One region of the Bradyrhizobium sp. ISRA436 genome, then DNA from elsewhere that is predicted to be linked to it. Evidence: riboswitches for the same ligand, from Rfam matches in the RefSeq annotation. Region 1 holds a riboswitch; each other region holds the start of a gene.

Region 1 (4,032 bases):
CGCTGATACTCGGCGCGATAGGCGCTGATCCGAAACACTTCGGCCATCACCGCTTCCGATAGCGCTTCGGTCGGCGCGCCCTGCGATGCCAATCGTCCCTCCGACAGCACCAGCACGTGATCCGCAAAGCGCGCGGCAAGGCCGAGATCGTGGGTTACGACGACAACGAGCACGCCTGTCTTGGCGACGCTGCGCAGCCTCTGCATCACGTCGACCTGATGGCGCGGATCGAGCGACGCCGTCGGTTCGTCGGCGAGAATCACGGGCGCCTCCACCGCAAGCACGCGGGCCAGCGCGACCCGGCTGCGCTCGCCACCGGAGAGTTCGGTGACGCGGCGGTCGCTGAACGCGGTGACGTCGACCGCCTGCATCGCCCGCAGCACCGCCTCCATGTCGTCAGGCGACAGCCGGGCGGGATCAGTCGCGCCGTGCGGATAGCGGCCGAGCGCGACGATGTCGCGCACCGGCAGCGGCCAATGCACCATGTGCCCCTGCGGCAGATAGGCAAAGCGCTTGGCGCGCTCGCGCAAGGACAGCGACGACAGCACATCGCCACCGATCCTGATGTCGCCGCGGGAGGGGATCAACCCGGCCAACGCACGAAGCAGCGTGGTCTTGCCCGCGCCGTTCGGACCAACCAGAGCCACCAGATGACCCGATGCAAGCGATAGCGAGATGTCGTGCAGCACTTTTCGGCGGCCGAGCGAGGCGTTGAGATCGGTTGCGGACAGCAGCGTCACGCCACGCCTCCGCCGAGCGCGCGGCGTTCGCGCATGATCAGATAGAGGAAGAACGGCACGCCGATGATCGAGGTCAGCACGCCGACCTTGATGTCGGAGGTCGAAGGGATGATGCGCACCGCGATATCGGCCGCCAGCAGCAGCGCCGAGCCGGTGAGCGCGCTCGGCACCAGGAGCCGCGCCGGATCGTGACCGATCACGGGCCGCATCAGATGCGGCGCGACCAGGCCGATGAAACCGATCGTCCCTGTCACGGCGACCGCACCGCCGACCCCGAGCGCGACACCCGAGATGACGAACAGCCGCAACCGCCCGACATCGACACCAAGGCTCTGCGCGGCCTCCTCGCCGAGCGTCAGCGTGCGGAAGCTGCTTCGCTGGCTGAGCAGGACGGCCGCGCCGGCCAGGATGAAGGGCAGCGCAATCGCGACATGCTGGAAACTGCGGTCCTCGAGCGAGCCGAGCAGCCAGAACGCGATCTCCAGCGCCACGAACGGATTGCTCGAGAGATTCATCACCAGCGCCGTCGCGGCACCTGCGAAGCTGGAGATCGCGAGACCCGAGAGGATCAGGATCAACAGTCCGGCGTTGCGTCCCGCGATCGCAAGCAGGGCGAACACCGAGCCGAACGCCGCGATGATCGCTGCGACCGGCAGCGCGTAGGAACGCACGTCGGCCAGCCCCAGCGCGATCACCAGCACCGCCCCGAACGCCGCCGCCTGTGGCGCGCCGAACAACGACGGCGAGGCCAGCGGATTGCGCAACAGCCCCTGCAGCGCCGCACCCGACAATCCCAGAATGCCGCCGATCGCAAACGCCAGTATGGTCCGCGGCAGACGGATCTCGCGCACGATCACCTGCGCCACGTCGCTGCCGCCGCCGAACAGCGCCTCGATCACCTTGAGCGGCGACAGCCGTACCGGCCCGATGCCGAGCGAGATCAGCACGAGCAGCACCACGAGCGCAGCGAGCGCCACGGTCGCGGCCAAGCGGCGCCGCGCCGCGACCTCGGTCGCCATGGCAAAATCCTGCACACTCATCGGATCAATGCTCTTACAGCGATCGCCGTGGCAGACAAGCGACACTCGGCGAAAACCGTGCCCGTCCAGCCGCAGCCCCACTCCCGCCGGCATTGACTTTAGTCTCCGGCCGAACCCTAGTGACCATGACGGTTCTTTCATGAGATGAAAAGGGAATGCGGTACGGGAAACTCCCCCAAGGCCGCGGCTGCCCCCGCAACTGTATGCGGTGAATCCTTCGTTACGCGCCTGCAGCTCCCGCACCATGGACAACGACTAGGCCAACACTCAGAGCCGCATTCCCGGCAACGCGACGGCCGACATCAAGCTCAGCGGGCAATACGACCGCTTCTTCTGGTCGGTCGGCGTGAACAACCTGTTCAACGCGCTCTACTACGACTACGCCATCGCCAGCTCGTTCACCGCGGGCCGCTTCTCGGCCTATCCGCTGCCGGGCCGGACCTACATGGTGCGGGCCGGCGCGACGTTCTGAGCCGTTGCAGGGCGGCGGGACGCATCCCGCCGCACCGTCTGCTCGCATTTCAAGCGCTTGCAAACTGGGATAGATTTTCCGGCACCATCGATTGCGCAGGGGAAATGTATGGGCAAAGCCGGAAAGAAGAGCAAGGGTCGCGGCAAGGCCAGCGAGCCGCCGAAAAAGCCTCCGCCGCCCCCAACGCCGCAGGACGACGAATATTATGAGGACGGCGACATCGCCACGCCGAAGCTCGATCGCTACGGCAATGACGACGAGCCGTTGTAGGCGCATGCCTATCCACGCCGTCGTCCTGGCGAAAGCCAGGACCATTACCACTGAAGCGAGTTGGAGGGCGAGCTACGGCCCCAGCCTGCTAACTAACTTTCAGCGGTGGTTATGGGCCCTGACCTTCGCCAGGACGACGCGTTGAAGCATCGCGCAAGAACCCCTCACTCTCGATTATCCGGATGCTCGCGGCGTCGAGCAGATGCGCGCCGAAGCCGCGCGATAGCGACGACGCGAGCTGCGGCGAGACCAGCAGCAGCGCGGCGGTGATCGCCAGCGGCACGGCGCCGGGCCAATCGAGCCGCACCGGCGTCAGTTCCTCGGTGCTGCCCCGATAGGGACCCTTGCCCGCGGCGATGCGGCCGCATTCCCCGATGATGTCGCGCCGCGTGCCGTCGCGTGACGCGCTGCCGAGCAGCGCCAGCATCGCAAGATGCGTCCGCACGCCGGCGCGGCTCTCGGCAAGCGGCTCTGGCGTCTCGCCGCGCGAGACCCGCAGCAGCAGATCGACGAGATCGGTGCCTGCGCGGTGCGCGTTCATCGGCTCGACCAGCCGCGGATTGCAGTCGATCAGCAGCGGGGTTGCGCTGTCGAGCGGCATGATGACGTCGACCGAGAGCGCCCCGTGCCAATTGAGATGCGCGCCGATCGTCTCGAGATAGCGGCGGATCGCCGGCCGGCTGACGCTCTCCTTGATCGCCTCGCCGCCGCCGACTCCGGCGGCAACCTGCCGATAGGCATGGAAGCCGAGCAACTCGCCGCGGCAAAACACCGACTGCGCCTTCTCGGTGGTACCGGTGACGAGGTCCTGCACCAATAGTTCTCCACCGATGTCCCCGCTTGTTTGGAGATCGTAGAGCGCGAGATTGAGATCGCCTGCGTCGCGCACGATCCACACGCCGCGGCTTGCAGTGCCGATCGACGTCTTGATCACCGATGGAAACCGGGTCGCCCCGCGCAGTTCGTCGAGCGAGGTGACGATCCGCGTCGGCGGCTGCGGCAGGCCGAGTTGATCGAGCAGGCGGCTGAAGCCCGCCTTGCTGTGCACCCCGCGGTAGCTGGCGAAATCCGGCAACGCGAGCCCAACGCGCGGCTTCAGCCGCGCCTCGCCCCGGGCGAACAGGAAGCCCTGCTCGTGGGTCGGCAGCAGCACGTCGAAATGTTGCGATGCCAACAAACTTTCGACGAAGCGCAGGAAGCCGCCCGGATCGGTGCGCAGGCCGGGACAATGGTGGAATTTGCGCACAAAGCGCGAATAGCGCGCCAGGCACCAGCGCGAGGGGTCGCAGACCTCGACGTGATGGCCGGCCGCACCCAGGATCGTGATCGCCTCGCGGCCAGAGGTGCTGGACCCCTCTGACACGAGCACCCGGAGCGGCTTTTTGGCGTCGATCATGTCCGATCATCGCCGCAATGCCGCACTTTGTCGCCGCCTTTAATGCCGCACGTGTCGATCCGGCACCCACCCCGGGGGCAGCCATGCAGCTGCGTTCATGGACAATTATCGGCC
Region 2 (4,032 bases), on a different replicon from region 1:
GGGCGAAGCGGTACTTAGTAGGTACACTAAAATGTAGATGATGCTACAAATGCGAGGCATTAGCTACAATGTCAAGCCTGTTGCAATTGCGAAGCTGTTGCAAGAAGGCGAGAGGCAATTGCGTGAGCTTGCAATGTCGCTACGGAGGCCCCATGGTCGAATGTCTGGAGATTCTGGATTTTTCACATGCGTCCAAAGCCTTCCATGGATGTCGCGGTATCGCTTCACGCGCTCCCCACCGAGCAGGCGCAGGCGCGGCGTTTTGGCAAGGCCCGTTCGGCGCGCTCGACTGCGATCCTCGAGGACTACGTCGAGCTGATTGCCGACCTGATTGATTCGACCGGCGAGGCCCGCGCCACCGACATCGCGCGGCGGCTCGGGGTGTCTCATCCGACCGCGATCAACACGATCACGCGGCTGAAGCGGGAAGGCCTGGCGGTGGCTCGTCCTTATCGCGGTATTTTCCTGACCGAGGAGGGTGAAGCGCTCGCCAAGCGGGTGCGCGCGCGCCACCGTCTGGTCCTGGAAATGCTGCTCGCGCTTGGCGTGCCCCGGGAGACCGCGGAGGCGGACGCCGAAGGCATCGAGCATCATGTTTCAGACGCTACCCTCAAAGCCTTTTCGGATTTTATTAAGAGATCGGGAGTGAAGAGGGCCAGTTGACGGTCTTTACGGGCGTCTATACGGGCCGTTGAGGTCCGATCGGCTTGCGGTTCAGCCGCTTTCGAGACGTAGGGCCGATCGCTGGGGTCATCTGCACATGTGTTCTAGAGAGGCTCAGCTTGACCGATGCCAATCGCTGGCAAGTTGAGCGCGAACCGCGTCGCCCTGAATCCCTGGGACGAAGCCGCTCTTCATCAATCCAGGCCGCTCGAAGTCGCGCAGTCCGTTGCGGACACCGAAGTTCATCATCAGACATGGAAATCAGTAGCGTGGTAGGCGATGCTACACAATAAAGCCTCGACTTCAAGATCAATATTCCGCTCGGCGGGGAGCGTATACTAAGGCCCGCTGCTACTTGTTCTGGCGCTTGCGGATATTTAGAACGTGCATTCGCTCGCGGCTCGGCTGAGACTAGCCCGCTGCGTTCTGGGCCACCGCATCGGTGACGTTATGCTGGCCGCTATCCTCGATGGTCTGGGACGTAATCGTCTCAACGCTGGCAGGTGTCTGCAGCGGCGTGAGGTTCAGGCGGCTCCCGCTGGTGTTCTGCTGATCTAGCTTCAGCGTCGAAGGCGAGCCGTCCGAGGCTGCGGCCGTCGGTGCTGCGCGAGGCGTTGCCGCCGGCTTTGACTGCGATCGTGAGGCCGTGGCTGAACGCTTGGCCATCGTATAGCGCGACAATCTGGTTGGGAAGCACTGTCACCCTGATTGCCGCGCGGCAGCCATCGGGACGGCCGGGCCTCACCGCAGGTTTTTGGGGCGGACTGACCGTAACCGGCGGCAGGGTTTGAACCGATTGAGCTTGCTGTGCCTTGGCAGGGCAAATCCCGAGCGGCAGAGCTGGAAGAAGGAAGCTGTGAGCGAGCAGGCCGGCGCGCAGCCGCCTGGGTATGACGGAAAACACGAGCAGACCTCGGCATGACGTAGTGGCACGTCACAGCGAACGAGGTCTCACCTCGACATAGTTGGACCTACGCAAGGTGAAAGCAATGTCTGTACTCCCCGACCGACATTTTCGCGTGTTACCACGGCTGACGGCAGGTCTCCTGGCTCGCGGGTCTCAACCTTGCGTCGCCTTCCCAGGACCAAGTTTCCCAGTGGCCTATGACGAAAAATTCGCCGCTTACAGTTGCGGGGGCAGCTGCGGCATGAGGGGAAAATCCCCGCACCGCATTCCCTTTTGATCCCAGTGAAGGGGAACCGTCGGTCGTCATCGTAGAAGTGGGCGAGGCGCGGAGTCAATCCCCTCTCTGACAAGTCTGTAGTTGTCTGCACACGCGAGCGGAATAGTAACCGGGGCGAGTGAAGGAGCGGGTACGAATGGTCGCGGTAGGGACGAGGATTTCTCCTCGGCCACCGGGTCGCGGGAGGCGGTCGGGAGGCGGGCGACCGGGGTCACCGGAGGCGGTCGCCCGCCCGCGGTTGGGTAGGATCGAGGCGCGGACCGGGCTTCGCATGATGCCGACGTTTCCTCGATCCCCCCTATCATTCCGTACGGCGGGTTTACCCCGATACGGCTGGAAGGCTGGCTTTCAGATGGGGCCTTCCCGGCTTCCACACGAGCTTAAGTCTGCTCCCGACATCCACGGCGTGTTAGCCAGTTTGTATCCATCCTTCGTACACGACGTGGTCCAACGGTTATCCCGCACTGCACGGTGTCGGGTCGTTAACTCGATCGTGCACCACCATGAAGTGGGACACTACCCCAGGGGTCCTCGCTCTTGCCCGAGTTATGTTGTCTCGACCCGTCATCACTTAATCGACCCCATCCGCCCCACTCGTGGGCACATCGCGATTTGCCTCAAAGCTCCTCAAAACACCTCGCGATCACGGATTGAAATCGGCTCTAAAGTCCAAGCGATGAAAGCGGATTGTACTCGCGATGGCCGAGCTAGTTGGCGCGAGCCTTTAGGGTGAAGACGAAGCGGTCCGTCCTGCGCACCTCCAATGTGGGTAGCAATCTTGATCGACTCGCCAATCGGGCTCATGAACGCTCCTTTGCGCGGCGGCGATCAGGGTGAGACGCGCTCTCATCCTGATTGATGCGGTGGAACGGCCCGCTCCGACAGCATCATCGTGCTAAGACGTGGTCGTTGTTCGAACGCCACAAGGAGGGACCGTTCCATGAAACAGGTTAGCACCATCGGATTGGATTTGGCGAAGCACATTTTTCAAGTTCACGGCGCGGGTGGCGATGGCTCACCGGTGTTCAACCGGAGACTACGGCGCAGCGAGGTGCTGCATTTCTTCTCGAAGCAGCCAGCCTGCCTTGTGGGAATAGAAGCCTGTGGCAGCGCTCATTATTGGGCACGAGAGATTGCAACTCTCGGCCATGAAGTGCGACTCATCCCACCAGCTTACGTCAAACCGTTTGTGAAGCGTGGAAAACGGATGCGGCGGATGCCGAGGCCATCAGCGAGGCTGTGACTCGCAAGACCATGCGCTTCGTTCCGATCAAAACGGCTGAGCAACAAGCCGCAATGATGGTCCTGAAGAGTCGCGCACTTCTGGTGAAACAGCAAACGCAGACGATCAACGCCCTGCGCTCACATTTGGCCGAGTTGGGCATCATTGCCGCCGCTGGCCGAACAAAGGTCGAGGCGTTGGTTGCAATCGTACGGGATGTAGCAGATATCCGCTTGCCTGCGGCAGCGCGCGTCGCCCTGACGGCAGTTGCCGATCAAATCGAGGCTCAGGCGGACCAGATTGACAAGCTCGAGCGAGCCATTGTTGCTGCGGCAAAGACCGACAAGGACATGCGCCGACTGACTACGATCCCCGGCATTGGAGCCATTACAGCAGCGACCATCAAGGCGCTGGTGCCAGATCCCGGCGGCTTCAAATCCGCTCGTCACTTTGCTGCCTGGCTGGGACTGACGCCGCGACAGCATTCGAGTGGGGGCAAGGAGCGGATGGGACGCATCTCGAAGATGGGAAACCCCGAACTTCGGAGCCTCCTCGTTCTTGGGGCGACATCCGTCCTGCGAATTGCCCGGAAGGCCGATCGGACGCGGCCATGGTTGAAGGCGCTGCTCGCCAGACGTCCGTACAAGGTGGCAGCGGTCGCGCTGGCCAACAAGACAGCGCGAATTGCTTGGGCGCTCTTGAACAAGGGCGGGATTTACCGGTGTCCGGAGACGCTGGCGACGACTACGGCTGCCGCTTGATGAATACAGCGGCTGTCAAAGAGATCTGACCGGCGCGGGCCGGCAGAGGGCAAGGAGCAATAACAGGCGATGAACCCACGGGACGAAATCCCGGCATGAGTGAGGCTGGCGCGACAATGCGCATCAAGCGCGTCTGATTGATTTAGCCCCTTGTGTCGCGGACTTCATCGAGGCCAGCAGTCATGCGCCGCGCTTTACAGGC
Region 3 (4,032 bases), 150 kb from region 1:
CGGCGGTGTTTGTTGGCGCGACGACATCGCGTCCCTGGTCTTCCCGATCCGGGAGCATGCCGCAATCTGCGCAGTCCATCGGGGAGCGTTCCGGACACTGCTCCGCACGGATCCGACGCCGGATGCCTGCCTCGGCTATTTCGAACGCTTCGAAAATGCATTCAGAGCGGCGGCGAGTGCCAAGATTGCACGCAAGCGCGTTCCGGCGGGCACCAATTTGCATCTTACTAGTCGCGACATCGCTCGAAAGCTGCTAGAAGGCGGTCACATCGAACGCGGAGAATAGCCATGAGCCAGTCCCAGGTCACGCATTTGCCGGTCGCCGCCGGCCAGCAGGTGGGACGGCTCACCCAATCCCTGATGGCGATGATGCTCGGCTTGTTCATTGTTGGGGTTGTCGGGTTCTCGCATATCGACGTGATCCACAACGCCGCGCACGACGTGCGCCATTCGAACGCGTTCCCCTGCCACTGATTGGGGTGGCATGAGTACCTTTCGCGCGATTGTGTTTTCGTCGGTCATTGCCGGTTTCATCGTTGGTCTGATCGTCACGGTCGCGCAGCAGTTCGGTACGGTGCCGCTGATATTAAGAGCCGAAGTCTTCGAGACGGCGGCGGAGCACCAGCATGAGGCCGCTGCAGGGGCGCAGCAGGCGGCCGCTGGCCACGATCACGCGGATCACGATCACGGCGCAGCGGCATGGGAGCCGCGGGACGGATTGGAGCGCAACGCCTACACGGCTGCCGCGAACATCCTGACCGCGATCGGCTTTTCGCTTCTGCTCGGCGGCTTTTTTGCGGTCCGCAGCGGCGCGACCGGCGAGCCGACCTCATGGCACCAGGGGTTGATGTGGGGGCTGGCAGGTTTTGCCGTGTTTACGATTGCCCCAGGGCTTGGGTTGCCACCCGAATTGCCGGGTGTGCCCGCGGCTCCGCTGCTCTCGCGTCAGATTTGGTGGGTGACGTCGGCGCTGGCGACTGCCGCGGGCCTCGGGCTGATCGTCTTTCGGCGGTCCATCGCGGCCGCAATCGCGGGCGTGATCCTGATCATGTTACCCCACTTGATCGGCGCGCCCGAGCTGGAGCACGTCGAGACGAACGTTCCAGCCTCGCTGTCCCATCAGTTTGTGGTCGCGGTCACACTAACGAGCCTGCTCTTTTGGTCCATGTTGGGGAGTCTGACGAGCGTCGCGTTTGCTTATTTCGACCGCTCCGGCCATTTGCGTGACTCGTGACTGAAGTGAAGCGCGCGTCATGTCGGCGCGCATGACAATCCAGCAATCACGTTGAATTGACAGTTGGGTTATGAGCTCTTATTCGCTTCGCTGACGGTTCTCCTTCGGGAGATCAAAAGGGAATGCGGTGCGGGCGTCAGCCCAAGGCCGCAGCTGTCCCCGCAACTGTAAACGGCGAGCCTTTCGTCAATGTGCCACTGGGCCAAGCTGCCCGGGAAGGCGTCGACAGGCGATAACCCGTGAGCCAGGAGACCTGCCGTCAGTCGTGGTCACACGCGAGCACATCGGGCGGGGGCGTCCTGGTGGGGGGTTGGCGCATTGCCTTTCGGGTATGCGGTGTCCGCGTTCGCGGTGACGTGCCACGTTAACCGCGAGTCTTTTCATGTCCGGATCTTCCTCCATCGCGCTTGGATGGCGCCTTGGCCTCGTTTGCTCATTGTCATCGCTGCTGTTGCCGGCTGAAGGCTGGGCGCAGACCGCTCCGTCAACCAGGCTGGATCCGATCGAGGTCTCGCCTCCCGCCGCCGCAAAGCCGAAGCGTTTTGTGCGAAACAGCACCGTCGCCGCGCGGTCGCGGCCGAGGCCGGCAACAAATCCGGGAGCGCACGGGACATCGGAATCAGCCGCGTCGTCCGCATGGGCATCACCGACGCTCAATGCCACCAAGCCGGAGGGAACTGGCAGCCGCCTCAATCTCACGCCGCTGCAGACGCCAGCCAGTGTCGAGGTCATCTCGTCGGAGACCGTCGCCGAACGCGGTCAGCATAATGTGATCGATGCCGTCACTCAGAACGCGGCCGGCTTCATCGCAACGCCCGCTCCCGGCAATGGCGGCCTGTCGTTCAGCACCCGCGGCTTCGCCGGCAGCAATTCGGTGATGACGTTGTATGACGGCACGCGCTTCTATATCGGCTCCGGAACCCTGACGTTCCCATACGACACCTGGTCGACGCAACGCATCGAGGTGCTGCGCGGTCCGGCCTCGGTGCTGTACGGCGAAGGCGCGATCGGCGGCGTCATCAACGTGATCCCGAAAAAGCCGCTCGCGACGCCCTACAACGAAGCCGAGGTCTCGCTCGACAGCAACATGACGCGGCGGCTTGCGGTCGACAGCACCGGTCCGATCAATCCCAATGTATCGTACCGCGTCAATGCCACCGGCAACATGTCGGACGGCTGGGTCGATCGCGACAAGACCTCGAATGCGGTGGTCTCCGCCGCTGTGCGGGTGCAGGCGTCCGACAATCTCGTCTTCACGCTCTCCGAGGACTATGGCGACCGCAGCCCGTCGCGCTATTTCGGCACGCCGCTGATCAACGGCACAATCCGGGATGCGCTGCGCTTCAAGAACTACAACGCCTCGGACAGCACCATCCGCTATCAGGACAGCTGGACCCAGTTCAAGACCGAATGGGACGTCGCCGACGGCGTAAAGGCCAACAATACGCTCTATTATCTGACCAGCGAGCGGCACTGGCGCGACATCGAAAACTACACCTGGAACCCGAAGACGCAGCTGATCGATCGCTCCAGCTATATCGAAATCTTCCACGACCAGAAGCAGCTCGGCAACCGGATGGACACGACCTTCAGCGGGCACATCGTCGGCCTCGCGAACCAGTTCGTTGCCGGGTTCGACGTCAACCGGATCGACTTCACCCACACCAACAACTCGCCCTATGGCGGTGCGTCGTCGGTGAATCCTTATGTCTTCGATCCCGGATCGTTCTTCGCGACAACGACGGCGACCGCGCCGGGCTTCAACGCGATCGTCAATCAATACGCGCTGTTCGCCGAGGACCGGCTCTCGCTGACCAATCAGTTGTCACTCGTCACTGGCGTCCGGTATGATCGTCCCGAAGTCGATCGCACCGATGACAAGGTGCCATCGAACAGCTTCGACGTTTCGCTGTCGGGCACCAGCTGGCGCGCCGGCCTCGTGTATGAGCCGATCAAGAACCTCGCGTTCTATGGTCAATATGCGGTCGGCGTCGATCCCGTCACCAATCTCATCTCGCTGCCGACCACGCAAAAGACCTTCCAGCTCGCCACCGGCAAGCAGACCGAGATCGGGGTCAAGCAGTCGTTTTGGGGCGGCCGCGGCGAATGGACGTTGGCTGCCTATGAAATCGTCAAGACCGGCCTGACGATTCCCGATCCAAGCAATCCCACCGGCCTGGCGCTGCAGATCGGCCAGCAATCATCCCGCGGGATCGAGGGATCGATCGGGCTCGCGCTGAACGACGGCTGGCGCCTCGACACCAACCTAGCGCTGCTGCGCGCCAGATACGACAACAACAGCCAGGTGGTCGGCGGGAGGATCGTGAGCTATGACGGCAATCTTCCGGTCAACGTGCCGCAGCAGGTCTCCAACATCTGGCTCACCTGGGACTTCGCGCCCAACTGGTCGGTCTATGGCGGCGTGCAATTCGTTGGTCAGATGTACTCCGATCTTGCCAACACCCAGTTGCGGCCGGGCTACAACGTGGTCAACGGTGGTATCAGGTGGAAGCCCGATGACCGCACCACAGTCGCGTTTCGTGTCTACAATCTGTTCGACAAGGTTTACGCGGTGACCTCGAACGGTACAGGGCAGTGGCTCCTGGGCATGCCGCGCACCGCGGAACTGTCCGTCAACTTGAAGTTCTGAGCATGCGCAGCGCGTTGATCCGGCGCGGACGGCGATGGCTCTATGTCATCCATCGCTGGATCGGCATCGCGACATGCCTGCTGTTCGCGATGTGGTTCATCTCCGGCCTTGTGATGATGTACGTGGCCTTTCCGCGCCTCACCGACCG
Region 4 (4,032 bases), 2.9 Mb from region 1:
TCTATGCGACCCTGGAGATATGACAGCCACCGCTGAAGAAGCCGGCTGAGGACAAGAACGATGATTGCAGCCGCAATCAGGATCACGACGGTCCCGGCGACGGTCACGATATTGATGTTATGGTGATCAAGCCATTCGGCGACCTGGGTCATGGCTAAGGTCAACCAGTCATTTGGAGCAAGACACACGATCGACCCTATTAGAACGCGAATATCGCCTTGCGAGTTCCGACTAACTACTAGGGAGGACCGAGCCGTTTCCAGCGACGTCCGCGCGGTCCGGGAGCCGGCCGCGTTGTTGTCGAAGGAAATGGGGGAGCGCTTCAAAGGTATCGTGAGATTCGAGTCGTTTGTCCGAGGGCGGCGCCTGCTACAGGAGCCGCGCCTGAGGGGCTTCAGCAGCCCCCCAGCGCACTTACGCATTAGACTCCGCTACGGGAGTGGTCGCGGTTTCGGGACGGAGTGGTTGCCCTTATTCTGTCCCGCAGATCGAAAACTACGGTCCGGGTCAAAACGTCCCGTCTCGGGAAGGGACGCTTGTGGCGCAAACCGGACGTTCGGCCGCTTCCGCATGTCTCACTGAGCATTGGCGCCTCCGCGACGGGCCGTTGTGGGTTGATGTACCGCCGCAACCCCCGAACCGGAGTCTCGAATCATGCGCTACGAACTCAGTGACTAACCATGGGACAGGCTAGGGACATCCCCGTCGCGCCGATCGCGAAAAAAGAGGCCGACGCGCTGATCATCCGGCTGCACTACAGCCACAAGGCCGTCAACAATGCGTTCCTCGCGCTCGGCGTTTTTATCGGCGGGCGGCTTGAAGGCGCGATGACATTCGGCCCGTCGATAGACAAGGGCAACATTCTCGGGCTGGTGCGCGATACTGCTTGGAATGGCTTTCTCGAATTGAACCGGCTGGCGTTCTCGGAAGCGCTGCCCCGCAACAGCGAAAGCCGCGCGCTCTCGATCGCGCTGCGGATGATCAAAAAGCATTATCCGCACATCGAGTGGGTGATCTCGTTCGCCGATGGATGCCAGTGCGGCGACGGGACGATCTATCGCGCGGCCGGCTTCACGCTCACGGGGATCAAGCAGAACAAAAGCCTGCTGCGACTGCCCGACGGCTCGGTGACGCACAAAATGACGCAAGTCACCGGCAAGAACCGCGCAAAGCATTTTGCGAAAACCGGCGGCTCATGGTCCGGCCAGGGCGAACCGCTCGACGGCTATCAGATGCGCTATATCTATTTCCTGAAGCCCGAGGCGCGGGCGCGGCTCAACTGCAAAGAAATTCCGTATTCGCAAATCGAGCGGCGCGGCACGCGCATGCATCGCGGAATTGCGCGTGGCAAGCAGGCGACGGCCGACGACCAATTGGCACAGCGGCGCGGCAGCGGCGACCGCCACGCTCCAGTTTGAGTAACATTGTCGGGTCTTGGAAGAGTAGCAGAATCATGTGCTCGTTCCGAGCCTTACCGGTTGTAACACAAAGCTGAAATCGGGTCGTGCCCTACGTATCCGTATCTACAAAACGGAAGGCTTCCGGCTGTATTGACAACTCCGAAGTTAGCGTGATGATCGGGCAGTTCAGGTTCGTTGGTCGAGAGACCAGCGACATGGGAATGCGGTGAGGTATCGCAAACGCGAAGCCAAATCCGCAGCTGCGCCCGCAACTGTAGGCGGTTAGCTCTTTTCCAGGAAGCCACTGAGCCTCTTAGCCCGGGAAGGCGGAAAACCGAGCGACGACCCGCAAGTCAGGAGACCGGCCTGAACAGTCATCCATCCGGCGTGCGGTGCGCGCGCTAGGGGCGGTTCTCGCGCTGTGATGACGATTGTTCGGTTTGTCTCGCAGATGGAGGGCCGCATTGGCTTTCAGCTTATTCATCCCGTTAAATTTTGGCGCGCCTCGGGATCAGGTGAAGGCTGCGTCATGCTGACGTATCTGAAATTCGCTATCGACGACAGATCAGTCGTCTCTCGATCAAGAATTGTCGCTCTCTACGCCTTTTTGCTGACATTCAATGTTCTGGCCGTTACATGGGCCGTAGTTGCTTTCTCAGACCGTCCAACGCTGCTAGGGACCGCTGTACTCGCCTATGTCCTCGGCCTTCGACACGCCGTAGATGCCGATCACATCGCGACAATCGACAATGTAGTCCGCAAGTTGATGCAGGAAGGAAAGCACCCGCTCGCGGTGGGCTTGTTTTTCTCGCTCGGGCACTCGCTCTCGATTGCACTAGCTGTCGCGGCGATTGCCGCCGCCGCATTTGCGCTGCAAGGCCAGTTCCAGCAATTCAAGTCCGTCGGTAGCATCATCGGGACCGCCGCATCCGCATTCTTCCTGCTCTCGGTCGGCGCTATCAATCTCGTGATCCTGCGTGGCGTCTGGCAGAATTTTCAGCGGGCACGACGCGGTGGCGATGCGCACGGTGAAGAAATCGACCTGTTCTTGTCGGGCACGGGCTTCATGTCTCGAATTCTTCGGCCCCTGTTCCGCATGGTAACGGCAAGCTGGCAGATGCTGGCAGTGGGTCTATTGTTCGGACTAGGCTTCGACACGGCGACTGAAATCAGCCTCTTCACTGTGGCCGCCGGCCAAGCAACTGGCGGACTGAGCTTCGGCAATGTGATGGTTTTTCCTGCGTTGTTTACAGCGGGCATGACGCTCGTTGATACAACCGACAGCGTCTTGATGGTGGGTGCCTACGGCTGGGCCTTTCTCAATCCGGTCAGAAAGCTCTGGTACAACCTTACTATCACTGCCATCTCTGTCGTGGTCGCGCTCCTGATTGGAGGGGTCGAGGCCCTAGGGCTGATTGCAAGCAAATTCCAACTAGAGGGGGAATTCTGGGTTGCAGTTTCCGATATTAGCGAAAGCCTTGCTAACTTCGGGTATCTGGTTGTCGGCTTGTTTCTGGCGAGCTGGGCTTTGTCCTTTGGGATTTATCGTTGGCTGGGGCTCGAGAAGGAGACTGCATCGGATTGAGCGTCATTTCCGCTTCGAGCCGCTCCGACTGCGGCTAAGCTGCTTAGGCCTTTGAGTGCGGCATGTGACGCAGCAGCCATAGCTCCACGGCCGCGATCACAGCGATGATGAGCCCGATGACAAAGGTAACCGGTATGAGCTCCCACGTCCGCGATGATTAGCGGTTGCGTGCGTAGCGGATGGGCATCCAGTGCTGGCGCAGCGCCTCGACGACGGCTGGGATATCGAGGTGGGCGTTACGGAGGAAATCCTCGGTTTCGCGACCGCTTCGTAGCGGTCCGAGCAGCGGACGGGCCTGATCGTCGCGACAATACAGCAGGATGGGCAGCAGCAGGCCGTGATTGACGTTGTTGACGTCGAGCAACGGCGCCCACGCCGACAGTCTGAGCCGCATCGCGGCATAGAAACCCTGGCACCAGGGATGCGCATCGATGTTGCCGCTGGGGTCGCACCGGTGCATCGGCTCGAACCGATCGGGGGCAGTGAGAGGGTGTTGCTGATGTCGTTGTGGCGCAGCGCGACGGCGGAGATCGCGGCGAACTCCGGCGTGCCGCCATGGTTGAAAGCGTCGGCATCGATCGCGAGCAGCGGGCAGATCCAATCGAGCGGGCATCGACACCGGTCCGGCTACGATCGCGGCGGTATAGCCGTCGAGCATGGGAATGCTGGTGGCGGCAGGATGGCGATCGACGCGATCCTGGAGACATCGCTCGAGCTCCGCAAGCGACATCGCGGCTGACGCCATCGACGATGCTGCCTTATGGCGACGTGGGCTCATGCCGCTGCCTGCGGTGTGTGCCGGCGCGCCGCCTTCCAGTTCCAGGCGAGCAGCTCGTGCAGTTGATGGCTCTTGGTTCGCCCGGACACGATGCGCTCCAGCACATCGGTCAGGTCGGCCTGCGGGTCGAGCTAATGGAGTTTTGCCGTGTTCACGAGCGACGCCAGGATCGCCCAGCTCTCGGCGCCGCCTTCGCTGCCGCTGAACAATGAGTTGCGTCTTCCCATCGCAATCGGGCGCATGGAACGCTCGACTGTGTTGCTGTCAGC

Evidence for each region. A riboswitch is a leader RNA that binds a small molecule or an ion and turns the genes downstream of it on or off. The one in region 1 is predicted to bind cobalamin.
Region 2: linked by a shared signal. The riboswitch ahead of MTX23_RS35475 (hypothetical protein) and the one ahead of MTX23_RS03070 (TonB-dependent receptor) in region 1 are both predicted to bind cobalamin.
Region 3: linked by a shared signal. The riboswitch ahead of MTX23_RS03855 (TonB-dependent siderophore receptor) and the one ahead of MTX23_RS03070 (TonB-dependent receptor) in region 1 are both predicted to bind cobalamin.
Region 4: linked by a shared signal. The riboswitch ahead of MTX23_RS24850 (HoxN/HupN/NixA family nickel/cobalt transporter) and the one ahead of MTX23_RS03070 (TonB-dependent receptor) in region 1 are both predicted to bind cobalamin.

The regions. Positions count from the first base shown of each region.
Region 1 covers NZ_CP094519.1:667,145-671,176, reverse strand. The annotation lists gene MTX23_RS03080 (ABC transporter ATP-binding protein) at 1-740, opposite strand, end outside; gene MTX23_RS03075 (iron ABC transporter permease) at 737-1,759, opposite strand; cobalamin riboswitch at 1,892-2,018, shown strand; partial or broken gene MTX23_RS03070 (TonB-dependent receptor) at 2,013-2,252, shown strand; gene MTX23_RS03065 (hypothetical protein) at 2,361-2,522, shown strand; gene MTX23_RS03060 (hypothetical protein) at 2,632-3,918, opposite strand.
Region 2 covers NZ_CP094520.1:123,131-127,162, reverse strand. The annotation lists gene mntR (manganese-binding transcriptional regulator MntR) at 205-663, shown strand; gene MTX23_RS35475 (hypothetical protein) at 1,154-1,567, opposite strand; cobalamin riboswitch at 1,682-1,883, opposite strand; partial or broken gene MTX23_RS35470 (IS110 family transposase) at 2,788-3,830, shown strand.
Region 3 covers NZ_CP094519.1:819,918-823,949, forward strand. The annotation lists gene MTX23_RS03840 (hypothetical protein) at 1-286, shown strand, start outside; gene MTX23_RS03845 (CbtB-domain containing protein) at 289-474, shown strand; gene MTX23_RS03850 (CbtA family protein) at 485-1,234, shown strand; cobalamin riboswitch at 1,312-1,510, shown strand; gene MTX23_RS03855 (TonB-dependent siderophore receptor) at 1,617-3,884, shown strand; gene MTX23_RS03860 (PepSY domain-containing protein) at 3,887-4,032, shown strand, end outside.
Region 4 covers NZ_CP094519.1:5,285,563-5,289,594, reverse strand. The annotation lists gene MTX23_RS24860 (mechanosensitive ion channel family protein) at 1-152, opposite strand, end outside; gene MTX23_RS24855 (hypothetical protein) at 681-1,418, shown strand; cobalamin riboswitch at 1,572-1,785, shown strand; gene MTX23_RS24850 (HoxN/HupN/NixA family nickel/cobalt transporter) at 1,825-2,985, shown strand; gene MTX23_RS24845 (UPF0149 family protein) at 3,143-3,730, opposite strand; partial or broken gene MTX23_RS24840 (IS66 family transposase) at 3,760-4,032, opposite strand, start outside.